Linked DNA regions of Variovorax paradoxus. The protein of the gene in region 2 interacts with the protein of the main gene of each other region in a pairwise test. Links are inferred from orthologs where the notes say so. Each region holds a gene or a part of one and is shown on either strand. Other genes may lie near its edges.

Region 1 (6,463 bases), 580 kb from region 2 along the record:
TGACGAGCTCAAGCAGTCGCTCAAGCAGATTGGCCGCGCCAGCGTGCGCGCGACCCACACCGTCAACCAGTTGCTATCTCTCGCCCGTGCCGAAAGCACCGGCGCGGGCACAGGCCGCCAACCCTGCGACTTGGCACGCCTCACCATCGAAGTGGTGCGCGAAGCCGTGCCGCGCGCCATCGAGAAGCGTATCGACCTCGGCTACGACGGCGCCGAGGAAGGTGCTCCCGGCGTGGTGCTCGAAGGCAACGCCACCTTGCTGAAGGAACTGGTGCGCAATCTGGTCGACAACGCCATCAACTACACGCCCTCCACCCCTGAGCGGCCAGGCGTGATCACCGCGCGCGTGCTGGCCGATCCGTTCGGGCATGTGGTGCTGCTGCAGGTGGAAGACAACGGCCCGGGCATTGCGGAATCCGATCGCGAACTGGTGTTCGAGCCCTTCTACCGCGTGCTCGGCAACGAGGCCGATGGTTCGGGGCTGGGTTTGCCGATCGTGCGGGAGATTGCCAACCAGCACCATGCGCAGGTCAAGCTCGAAGACGCACATCCGGGCCGGCAACCGCCGGGGGCGCGCTTCACGGTGCGCTTCGAGGGCGAAGAGCTGGCGCCTTGAGCTGCAGCGCGTTCAGGGCGCGGCGGTGGTGTTGCCGTTGCCGGTCTTGCCGTCCTTGCGGATCTGCAGCCATTCGGGGTGAACCTGGCGCGAGAGGCGCTGCGGCTCTCGCTCGGTGATGCCGGCCGGCATCAATCCGAAGCCGGCCAGGTCGCCGCGAGCCCACAGCCAGTAGCCGACATTGGCCAGGACGAGAACGATCAGTGCAAGGCGCAACTTCATGGTGAATCTCAAAAAGCCATGCCGCGAGGGCGCACGCTGACTTCGTCGCTCGAGACCATCTGCAAGCCCCCGGCCGTGCGCACCTGCAGTTCGCCGCCCCAGGCCACGCCTTCGCACGTGCCGAAGCTGCCGTCGCTGAGCTGGACCTCGCGCCCGCGCAATGCGTCGCGCGCGGCAAAGCGTTCGGCAAAGGGCGCGAAGCCTTGCGCCTCGAAGGCCTGCACGCTGCGCACCAGCGGCGCGGCAAGTTCGGCAAGCACCTCGGGCCCGGTGGCGTCAGGGCGCCATTGGCGCAGCCACGCGGGCGGCGTGCGCATGCCCTCGGCTTCGCGCGGGCCGATGTTGATGCCGATGCCGATCACCAGGTAGCGCGGCGGGCCCGCCGCATCGGCGCGGCCCGCATGCGGCGTTGCGGTTTCGATCAGGATGCCGGCCAGCTTGCGGTCGTTCACCCACAGGTCGTTGGGCCACTTGAGCGCCACCTTCGCATCGCCGGACGGATCGAGGCTTTCCGCCACGCTGACGCCCACGGCCAGCGAGAGCCCCGACCAGTCGCGCGGCGCGAGCGGCAGGCCCAGCGAAAAGGTGAGCGAGGCGGCGTTTTGCTGCTCGCCCTGCTGCGCGCTTTGCCACGGCCGGCCAAGGCGGCCGCGCCCGGCTGTCTGGCGCTCGGCCACCAGCAGCACCGGCTCGGCGCGGCCGGCGCGCGCGCGGCGCATGAGCTCGGTGTTGGTCGAGTCGATCTCGGCCACGGCCTCGACCGCAAACCCGGGCAGCAGCGGCGCCACTGCCGCGGCAATCCGGTCTTCGAACCATTCGGCCGTGGTGCTCATGCTCAGCCCTTGCCGGCCTCGTCCTTTTTAGACTTCTTTTTCTCGGACTTCTTTTCAGCCTTTTTTTCGGCTTTCCTGTCTGCCTTTTTCGCTTCTTTTTTCTCGGCCTTTTTCTTCTCGGCCTTCTTCTTGGCTTTTTTCTTCTTTTTCTTTTCTTCGTCTTCGTCCTTGGGCGTCAGCAACGTGCCGCGGCAATTCTCGGAGCCGCACCAGCACGGAAACTCGGCCAGCAGCTTGGGCGTATAGGGCTCGTCGATGATCAGGCCGTAGTCGTAGTTGAGCTCTTCTCCTGCAGCGATGTTGCGCAGGGCCTTGATATAAACGCGCCCGTTGACTTCGTCGGCCTCGCAGTTCGGCTCGCACGAGTGATTGATCCAGCGCGCGGCATTGCCGTTCACGTTGCCGTCGATCACCCGGCCGTCGTCGATGTGGAAGTAGAAGGTGTGGTTGGGTTGGGAAGGGTCGTGCGGATGGCGGCGCAGCGCCTCTTTCCAACTGATGACTTCACCCTTGTATTCGATCAGCGTCTCGCCTTCGGCCAGGTCGTCCACCGCGAACACGCCGTTGCCGTGGACATCCGAACGCCGCATCTGAATGCGGCGGCCGGCGAATTGTGGGGATTTGGAAGGCATCGCCGAAGTCTGTTAGGTTGAATATGCACACATGCGCGTGTGCGCGTGCGCACACGCGGGAAGCCGCAGATTGTATGTGGCCCCCACGCTCTCGCACGGCGTGTCGTCGCTGCCCCCCGAAGGGGGCCGCAGGCCGCCTTGAGGCGGCTCGGCGCCGGCCTGGGAACTCTTTTAGGAATGTTGATGAAGACTTTGGTAATTGCAGAAAAGCCGTCGGTGGCACAGGACATCGTCCGCGCCCTCACGCCGGTGGCCGGCAAGTTCGACAAACACGACGAGCATTTCGAGAACGAAAGCTACGTTGTGACTAGCGCTGTCGGCCACCTGGTCGAAATCCAGGCGCCCGAGGAGTTCGACGTCAAGCGGGGCAAGTGGAGCTTCGCGAACCTGCCGGTCATTCCGCCCCACTTCGACCTGAAGCCGGTCGACAAGACCAAGACGCGCCTGAACGCCGTGGTCAAGCAGGCCAAGCGCAAGGACGTGACGCAACTCATCAACGCCTGCGACGCGGGCCGCGAGGGTGAGCTGATCTTTCGCCTGATCGAGCAGTACGCGGGCGGCAAGACGGGCCTGAACAAGCCGGTGAAGCGCTTGTGGCTGCAGTCGATGACGCCGCAGGCCATTCGCGACGGCTTCGACGCGCTGCGCACCGAAAAGCAGATGCAGGGCCTGGCCGACGCCGCGCGCTCGCGCTCCGAGGCCGACTGGCTGGTGGGCATCAACGGCACGCGGGCCATGACGGCCTTCAATTCGCGCGACGGCGGCTTCTTTTTGACGACCGTGGGCCGTGTGCAGACGCCCACGCTCTCGGTGGTGGTCGAGCGCGAGGAAAAGATCCGCAAGTTCGTGAGCCGCGACTACTGGGAAATCCACGGCGTGTTCCAGGCCGAGGCCGGCCAGTACCCCGGCAAGTGGTTCGACGCGAACTTCAAGAAGCCGCCGGCAGGCCCGGACGGCGCAACCGATGCCGAGATTCGGGCCGACCGCGTGTGGAGCGAGCGCGAAGCCCGCGAGATCGCCGATGCGGCGCGCGGCAAGCCCGCCACCGTCACCGAGGAAAGCAAGCCGACCACCCAGGCTTCGCCGATGCTGTTCGACCTGACCTCGCTGCAGCGCGAAGCCAACGGCCGCTTCGGCTTCTCGGCCAAGACCACGCTGGCGCTGGCGCAGAGCCTGTACGAACGCCATAAGGCCCTGACCTATCCGCGTACCGACTCGCGCGCGCTGCCCGAGGACTACCTGCCGGTGGTGAAGGACACGATGAAGATGCTCGCCACAAGCGGCATGAAGCATCTGGCGCCCTTCGCGCAGCAGGCGGTCGACGGCAGCTACGTGAAGCCGAACAAGCGCATCTTCGACAACGCCAAGGTGTCGGATCACTTCGCCATCATTCCGACCCTGCAGGCGCCGAGCGGCCTTTCGGATGCCGAGCAGAAGCTGTACGACTTCGTGGTGCGCCGCTTCATGTCGGTGTTCTTCCCGAGCGCCGAATTCCAGGTAACCACCCGCATCAGCACGGTGGAAGCCGGCGGCAAAAAGTATCCGTTCCGCAGCGACGGCAAGGTGCTGGTCAAGCCGGGCTGGCTCGCCATCTGGGGCAAGGAAGCCGTCAACGACGACGACGAGAAGGACGGCAAGAACCTGGTGGTGGTGAAGCCCGGCGAAACGGTAAAGACCGAATCGGCCGACCTGAAGGCGCTGAAGACCCGGCCGCCGGCGCGCTATTCGGAAGCCACGCTGCTGGGCGCCATGGAAGGCGCCGGCAAGACCATCGACGACGACGAACTGCGCGAGGCCATGCAGGAAAAGGGCCTGGGCACGCCAGCCACGCGCGCGGCCATCATCGAAGGCCTGATCAACGAGAAATACATGCTGCGCGAAGGCCGCGAGCTGATTCCGACGGCCAAGGCCTTCCAGCTCATGACGCTGCTGCGCGGCCTGGGCGTTGAGGAACTCTCCAAGGCCGAGCTCACGGGCGAGTGGGAATACAAGCTTGCGCAGATGGAAAAGGGCGCGCTCAGCCGCGACGCCTTCATGCGCGAAATTGCCGAGATGACGCAGCACATCGTCAAGAAGGCCAAGGAATACGACCGCGACACCGTGCCCGGCGACTACGCCACGCTTGCCACGCCCTGCCCCAACTGCGGCGGCGTGGTGAAGGAAAACTACCGCCGCTACAGCTGCACCGGCAAGGCCGGGCAAGAGCCCTGCGGCTTCTCGTTCGGCAAGTCGCCGGCGGGCCGCACCTTCGAAGTGGCCGAGGCCGAGGCGCTGCTGCGCGACAAGCACATCGGCCCGCTGGAAGGCTTCCGCTCCAAGGCCGGCTGGCCCTTCACGTCGGAGATCGTGCTGAAGTTCGATGACGAAGCGAAGAACTGGAAGCTTGAGTTCGACTTTGGCGACGACAAGAACGGCGACACCGGCGAGATCGTCGACTTCAGCGAGCAGGACACCGTGGGCCCCTGCCCCATCTGCGGCGCGCCGGTGTTCGAGCACGGCAGCAACTATGTCTGCGAGAAGTCGGTGCCCACCAACGCGCAGCCAACGCCGAGTTGCACCTTCAAGACCGGCAAGATCATCCTGCAGCAGCCGGTGGAGCGCGCACAGATGGAAAAGCTGCTTGCCACCGGCAAGACCGACCTGCTCGACAAGTTCGTGAGCATGCGCACCCGTCGCGCGTTCAAGGCCTTCCTGACGTGGAATGCCGAAGAAGGCAAGGTGACCTTCGAGTTCGCGCCGCGCGAAGGCGGCAGCAAGTTCCCGCCGCGCAAGACCTTCGGCAAGGCGGCGCCTGCGGGCAAGACGGCCGCGGCCAAGAAGGTGGCGGCAAAGAAGACCCCCGCCGCCAAAAAGGCGCCGGCTGCGAAGAAGGCCGCCGCGCCGCGCAAGCCCGGCGCGGGACTGAAGCCGAGCGACTCGTTGGCTGCGGTCATCGGCGCAGAGCCGGTGGCGCGCACCGAGGTCATCAAGAAGCTGTGGGACTACATCAAGGCCAATGGCCTGCAGGACGCGACCAACAAGCGCGCGATCAATGCCGACGCCAAGCTGAAGCCGGTGTTCGGCAAGGACCAGGTGACGATGTTCGAACTGGCGGGCATCGTGGGCAAACACCTGTCAGCACCATGAAGGCGCAGCGCAGGCGTTTCGCCGCCGGCCTGGTGGCCGGTGCCGCGGCATTGTTTGGCGGCACGTGCGGTCTGGCGCAGGCCGCCGCGTGGCCCGACCGGCCCGTGAAGCTGGTGGTGCCCTTCCCGCCCGGGCAGGCCACCGACATCTTCGCGCGCGCCTTGGCCGAACAACTCGGCAAGCGGCTGGGCCAGCCGGTCATCGTCGACAACAAGGCCGGGGCCGGCAGCAACATCGGCACCGAGTTCGTGGTGCGCTCGCCGGCCGACGGCTACACGCTGGTGGTGGCCGGAAGCGCCATGGCGGTGAACCAGACGTTCTACGCCAAGCCGGGCTTCGACCCGCGCAAGGACCTGGTGGGAATTTCGCTCATCGCCACGGTGCCGCTGGTGTTCCTGGCCACGCCCGAAAGCGGCATTCGCAGCATGGCCGACCTGGCCGCACGCGCCAAGGCCGAGCCCGGCAAGCTGAGCTACGCGAGCGCCGGCATCGGCGGCACCCAGCACCTGTCGGGCGAGATGCTCAAGTCGGCTGCGCGCGTCTTCATCACCCACATTCCTTACCGCGGCAGCGGCCCGGCGCAGGCGGATTTTCTTGGCAACCAGGTGCCGCTGATGGTCGACTCCGTGACGGCCGCGCTGCCGCACATCAAGTCGGGCCGGGCAATTGCACTCGCGGTGACTTCGGCCAGGCGCACCTCGCAGTTGCCCGACGTGCCGACGGTGCGCGAAAGCGGCGTCTCGGGAACGAAAGACTTCGAAGCCGTCGGCTGGCTCGGGCTGATGGCGCCGCGCGGCACGCCGCCCGAGATCACGGCGCGTTTGAACCAGGAAGTGACCGACATCCTGAAGAGCGAGCAGATGGCGCGCTTCATTCGCGACCGCGGCTCGGAGCCCACGCCCACCAGCGGCCCCGAGTTCGACCGCTTCGTGGCAAGCGAGATCCAGCGCTGGGGTGGCGCAGTGAAGGCATCGGGCGCCAAGCCCGAATAAGCGCCACGCCGGTCAGGCGGCGGCCGGCGGCGTTCCGGCGTT
Region 2 (6,001 bases):
CCACGTCGCGTGCCTCGTTGAGGTCCTTGAGCTTGATGCGGATACCGGTGGGCCCGTCGAGCCGGAACACGCGCTGCGCGTCTTCGGCATGAATCATTGCCAGCGCCGAGTCGTATTCGTAGTGGCCCGAATCGAAGGTGCCCACCACGGTGAACTGCTTGAGCCGCGGCACCACGCCCGCGGGCGTGACCTGCCCGCCAGGTGCCACCAGCGTGACCTGGTCGCCCGGGTGCACGAAGAGCGACCGGGCCAGCTCGCCGCCGAGCACGATGCCGAACTCGCCCGGCACCAGCTTGTCGAGCGTGCCCTTTTGCGCGGTGGTGGCAATGTCGGTGACCTCGGGTTCGAGCTTGGGCACGATGCCGCGCACCAGCGTGCCCTTCATGTCTTCGCCGCGCGCAATGAGCGCCTGCGTGGCAATGAAGGGGGCGGCGCCGATGACTTCGGGGTTCTTGCGGGCGGCTGCCGTGATGGCGTCGATGTCGGGCAGGGCCTGGCCGTCGCGCGAAAGTATTTCGATGTGCGACACCACGCCGAGCATGCGGTCGCGCACTTCCTTCTGGAAGCCGTTCATCACGCTGAGCACGATGATCAGCGCCGCCACCCCCAATGCGATGCCAAGCATCGACACGCCGGAGATGAAGGAGATGAAGCCGTTGCGCCGTGTCGCCCGGCCTGCGCGCGTATAGCGCCAGCCGAGCTGCAGTTCATAAGGAAGTCGCATATTTTCAGTTATTTAACGCGCTTCCGGCGCCAACGGCGCTTCGGGGCGTTTCATCCCCGGGATTGTGGCATTCCCGGACAATAGGGGAATGGCCGAACCTCTCCCACGTCATCTGTTGATTCCCTTTGCCGGCCGCGGTTCCCCTGCTTGCCGCGCCGCGCTGCCATCGCTTCGGCTGCCCAACCTCGAGTCCCTGCTCTCCCGCCTCTCGCTGGTGGAGACCGATACCCAAGACGAAAGCACGCGCTCACCGCCCCATGAACGGGCGCTGGCCGCGGCGCTGGGCATTTCTGCAGCCGACGGCTGCATTCCCTGGGCCGCGCTCGAGGCCAGGCAGATCGGCATTGCCGAGCCCGGCGACCGCGAAGGCTGGGGCCTGGTGTCGCTTTGCAATTGGCAGGTGGGCATCGACGACGTGGTGCTGGGCGACCCGAGCGCCATCGAGATCGATGCCGCGGAATCGGCCACACTGCTGGCCGCCGCCCATCCCTTCTTCGAGGAAGACGGCATTGCGCTGCACCCCTCTTCCACGCCGGGCCGCTGGCTGGCGCGCGCGCGCATCTTCGACGGCCTGGCAACGGCATCGATCGACCGTGCGGTGGGCCATCCGATTTCGCAGTGGTCGCCGCTGGCCGAAGCCGCGCGGCCGCTGCGCCGCCTCCAGAACGAAATGCAGATGCTGCTCTATACCCAACGCGTGAACGACGACCGCGCCGCCCGCGGCGTACCGCCGATCAACTCCTTCTGGCTCAGCGGCACCGGCGCGCTGCAGGCGGACCCTTCTCCCGCCATGCCCGCGCCCACCGTGAGCGACGCGCTTCGCGTGGCCGCATTGCGCGACGACGGGCCGGAATGGGCACAGGCGTGGCAAGCGCTGGATGCGGGGCCCGTCGCCGGCCTGCTGGCCGACTACACCGCCGGTGCCGACATCACGCTCACGCTGTGCGGCGACCGTGCGGCGCAGCGCTATGCGGTACAGCAGCGCGGCCTGGTGGGTTGGGCCAAAAGCCTGTTCGACCGGCCACGCGCCCCTGCGGTGCTCGAGGCCCTATGAAGATCATCGCCAGGGAAATTCCGCCCCGCACGGTCTGGGCGCTGGAGCAGGCCGGTGTGCACCCCTTGCTGGCCCGCCTTTTTGCCGCGCGCGGCGTGCTGGCCAAAGACGAGCTCGACGACGGCCTGGCGCGCCTGCTGCCGCCCGATACGCTGCACGGCGCGCGCGAAGCGGCGGTGCTGCTGGCCGATGCCATGGCGCAGGACAAGCGCCTGTGCATCGTGGCCGACTACGACTGCGACGGCGCCACTGCCTGCGCCGTTGCCGTGCGCGGCCTGCGCCTGCTCGGCGCAAAGAACGTGAGCTACCTGGTGCCCGACCGCGTGGTCGACGGCTACGGCCTCACGCCGCCGATTGCCGAGCGCGTCGCAAACAGCGGCGCCGACATGCTGATCACCGTGGACAACGGCATTGCCAGCGTCGAGGGCGTGGCGGCCGCCAAGGCGCGCGGCCTGCAGGTGCTGGTAACCGACCACCACCTGCCCGGCCCGGAACTGCCGGCCGCCGATGTGCTGGTGAACCCCAACCAGCCCTGCTGCGGCTTCGAGAGCAAGAGCATTGCCGGCGTGGGCGTGATGTTCTATGTGCTGCTGGCGCTGCGCTCCGAGTTGCGCACGCGCGGCGTGTTCACGGCGGCAACGCAGCCCAAGCTGGACGTGCTGCTTCCGCTGGTGGCGCTCGGCACCGTCGCCGACGTGGTGAAGCTCGACGCCAACAACCGCCGCCTGGTTGCGCAGGGCCTCAGGCGCATTCGCGCTGGCGCACTGCCAGCGGGCATTGCGGCACTCTTCAAGGCGGCCGGGCGCAACGCTTCGGTGGCCACCACTTTCGACTTCGGCTTTGCGCTCGGTCCGCGCATCAACGCGGCCGGAAGGCTCGCCGACATGACGCTGGGCATCGAATGCCTGCTGACGGACGACGCCGGCCGTGCCGATGAACTTGCGCGCATGCTCGACGGCATCAACCGAGAGCGGCGCGACATCGAAGGCGGGATGCGCGACCAGGCGCTGATGCTGGCCGAGTCGCTCTTCGGCCCCGATGCCGCGGGCGGCGAAGCGCCGCCCGCGGCCATCAGCGTGTTCGATGCAGAATTCCACGAGGGCGTTGTCGGCATCGTGGCGTCGCGCCTGAAAGACCGCTTCCATCGCCCGACCTTCGTGTTTGCCGCCAGCGGCGCGCCGGGCAAGGAACACGAGCTCAAGGGCTCGGGCCGGTCGATTCCGGGCTTTCACCTGCGTGATGCGCTCGACCTTGTGGCCAAGCGGCATCCGGGCGTGCTGCTGCGCTTTGGGGGGCATGCCATGGCAGCGGGCTGCACCGTGGCGCGCGAGAAGTTCGAGGTGTTCGAACGCGCGCTGGCCGAGGTTGCGCACGAATGGCTCGATGCAGCCACGCTGACCCGGCGCCTCGACACCGACGGCCCGCTGGAACGCGAGTACATGCGCATCGACCTCGTCGACACGCTGCATCGCGAGGTATGGGGCCAAGGCTTTGCGCCGCCCACCTTCAGCGAGGAGGTAGAGGTGGTGTCGCAACGCCTCGTCGGCGAAAAGCACCTGGCGCTCAAGCTGCGGCACCAGGGCCATCCGGTCGACGGCATCTGGTTCGGCCATACCGATCCGCTGCCTGCGCGCGTGAAGCTCGCCTTCAGGCTCGATGCCGATGAGTGGCAGGGTGTGCGCCGCGTGCGCTTCCTCGTCGAGGGCGCGGAAATCTAGCTCGCCGTCGCGGGGCAGGTTCGCGCGACACGGCGGGCATGCGGTCGGGACGGATTCCTACGCCGGCCAGGCGGCGGAGTTTTACGGTGGTCGTTTACATGAGGAGCCCAGGCACCATGAAATCGACCACGTCATCACCCCCAAAATCCGCCAAGTCCGCAGGGGCAGCCCATACGGCTGACAAGCAGCGCGAGGTTCAACGCGCACAGGATGCAAAAGACAGTGCCCAAGAAAGCGGGAAACCCGCTGCCAAAAAGTCCAGCCAGCCCGCACAGGCCGGCTCGCGCCCCGAGCCGACCAACCCGATGCCGGCACAGCACCTGAGCAAACCCGGGCAGGAAGCAGACATGGAGTTGCGCCCCCGGTTCGAAGCGCCGGATTACCAGGGCAGCGGCAAGCTCGAAGGCATGACGGCGCTGATCACCGGAGGCGACTCCGGCATCGGCCGCGCCGTGGCGCTGCTCTATGCGCGCGAAGGCGCCGACGTGGCCATCGTGCACCTCGATGAAGACGAGGACGCAGAGGAAACCCGCAAGCATGTCGAGGACGAAGGCGCGCGCTGCCTCGTGATCAAGGGCGATGTCTGCGATCCGGCGTTCTGCCGCGAGGCGGTCGACAAGACGATCGAAGCCTTCGGCAAGCTCGACATCCTGGTGAACAACGCAGCCTTCCAGTTGCATGCCTCATCGATCGAGGACATTACCGATGAGCGCTTTGACCTGACGCTCCGGACCAATGTGTTCGGCTATTTTCAGATGGCGCGCGCCGCGGTGCCGCACCTCGGCCAGGGCTCGTCGATCATCAACACCGGTTCGGTCACGGGCCTGGAAGGAAGCGCGCACCTGCTCGACTACTCGACCACCAAGGGCGCGATTCACGCCTTCACCAAGTCGCTGGCCAGCAACCTGTTGCCGAAGGGCATTCGCGTGAATGCGGTCGCGCCAGGGCCGGTGTGGACGCCCTTGAACCCGGCGGACAGCCCGCCGGAAAAAGTAAAGGACTTCGGCAAGAACACCGACATGCAAAGACCGGCGCAACCCGAGGAGCTTTCTCCCGCCTATGTGTTCCTGGCCGCGCCCAGTTGCGCCAGCTACATCACCGGCATCGTGCTGCCGATCACGGGAAGTGTGGGCGCTGTTTGAATGCCGCCAATAGCTTTTGCAGGGTTCTGGACCGCGGCACGTCTTGCACCAGAGGCGGCACCGAGACGGCCAGCAGCAATGCCGCGAGCGGCACGACGCATACGAAGCCGATATAGCTGAAACCGAGCGCGCCGACAATTCCGCCCGCTACGAACATGCCGATCAGCCCGCCCGCCGCCTGCATCTTGCGGCGGTTGTGGCGCACCATCGCCTGCTTGGGCGTTGCATGGCGGTTCCAGTAGAGCAGCTTGCCCAGTTCCATGCCCACGTCGGTGATGTTGCCGGTCATGTGGGTCGTGCGAATGCTGCCTCCGGAGGTCTTCGAACCGACGGCGTTCTGCAAGCCCATGATGAAAGATAGCAACAGCACCGTGAGCGGTACCGCAAACGGCGTGGGCCATGTCAGCGTGATGGCCCCCATCAGGCCGAACGGAAACATGAGCGCCGCCTCGAGAAGCAGCGGTACCGCATAGACGCTGCGCAGGCGATGCTGGCGACCCCAGTTCACGAGAATGGCGCAGACGGCGGCGCCCGAGACAAAAGCCAGAATGGCGCCCAGCGCATTCAGCAGGAGCCTGGTGTTGCCAAGCACGAGGCCGTCGGCAAACTGCGACGCGAAGCCCGTCATGTGCGAGGTATACATGTGCAGCACAAGAAAGCCGCCCGCATTGACCGCGCCGGCATTGAAGGCCAGCAGAAGGCCGAGCACCCGATTCGTCGAAGGGGCGCGATGCCGGTGGGTAAGAAAGCGGAGTCTGCGCATCAGCGTGCAACTTGCACTTCAACTCTAGCACCCGGCAGGAGCGGCGGCGCCCGGCTAGCACGCTTTCGATACGACGCGACCTGAGGAATGCGCTGATTACACTTTGCGCCGGTCTGCGTTGTGCATACGTGTTCACATATCCAAAAAAGGTTCCGATGAAAGTCTCAGCTCTTCTGGTGGCCGCCGCGTTCGTCGCGTCCGCCCTGCCCGCCGCGGCACAGGTTTCGGTCAACATCAACCTGCCTCTGGTCCAGGTTGCGCCGCCCGCGCCCCGGTATGAGCCCATGCCGGGGCCCAGGGCCGGCCAGGTGTGGGTGCCGGGGCACTGGCAGTGGAACCAGCGCGCCTACGTCTGGCGCGCCGGCTTCTGGCAGGCCGCACGGCCAGACTACGCGTACGCGCCGGGCCGCTGGGTTCAGGCGGACGGCGGATGGCGATGGATGGAAGGCGACTGGCGCCGGGCGGAGCGACCGCGCCACGCGGACCACGGCGGCGACCATGGCGGCGGCGGGCACCCGCACTGCCCGCCGGGACAAGCCAAGAAGGGCCGTTGCTGATCTCTGTCAGCCGCTGGAAGGAAACAAAAAAGGGGCGAGAAAT

Evidence for each region.
Region 1: the proteins of recJ (region 2) and QHG62_RS00375 interact in binary tests that used the Escherichia coli proteins (3 or more experiments, as listed by UniProt). The link is inferred for Variovorax paradoxus from one-to-one orthologs.

The regions. Positions count from the first base shown.
Region 1 is NZ_CP123990.1:86,835-93,297, forward strand. What follows is about bases 2,168-5,629. They hold QHG62_RS00375 (DNA topoisomerase III), read left to right. Parts: upstream 2,168-2,486; coding sequence 2,487-5,429; downstream 5,430-5,629. Other genes in these bases: QHG62_RS00370 (SET domain-containing protein), read right to left, coding at 2,168-2,303; QHG62_RS00380 (tripartite tricarboxylate transporter substrate binding protein), read left to right, coding at 5,426-5,629. In the rest of the region: QHG62_RS00355 (sensor histidine kinase), read left to right, coding at 1-616; QHG62_RS00360 (sporulation protein), read right to left, coding at 629-838; QHG62_RS00365 (biotin--[acetyl-CoA-carboxylase] ligase), read right to left, coding at 847-1,671; more of QHG62_RS00370, read right to left, coding at 1,674-2,167; more of QHG62_RS00380, read left to right, coding at 5,630-6,421; QHG62_RS00385 (LysR substrate-binding domain-containing protein), read right to left, coding at 6,434-6,463.
Region 2 is NZ_CP123990.1:668,591-674,591, reverse strand. The notes cover bases 1,136-4,135. They hold recJ (single-stranded-DNA-specific exonuclease RecJ), read left to right. Parts: upstream 1,136-1,774; coding sequence 1,775-3,496; downstream 3,497-4,135. Other genes in these bases: QHG62_RS03155 (SDR family oxidoreductase), read left to right, coding at 3,613-4,135; QHG62_RS03165 (hypothetical protein), read left to right, coding at 1,136-1,778. Outside these bases: QHG62_RS03170 (lipoprotein-releasing ABC transporter permease subunit), read right to left, coding at 1-724; more of QHG62_RS03165, read left to right, coding at 813-1,135; more of QHG62_RS03155, read left to right, coding at 4,136-4,638; QHG62_RS03150 (YoaK family protein), read right to left, coding at 4,613-5,401; QHG62_RS03145 (hypothetical protein), read left to right, coding at 5,557-5,958. UniProt on the Escherichia coli protein: Single-stranded-DNA-specific exonuclease.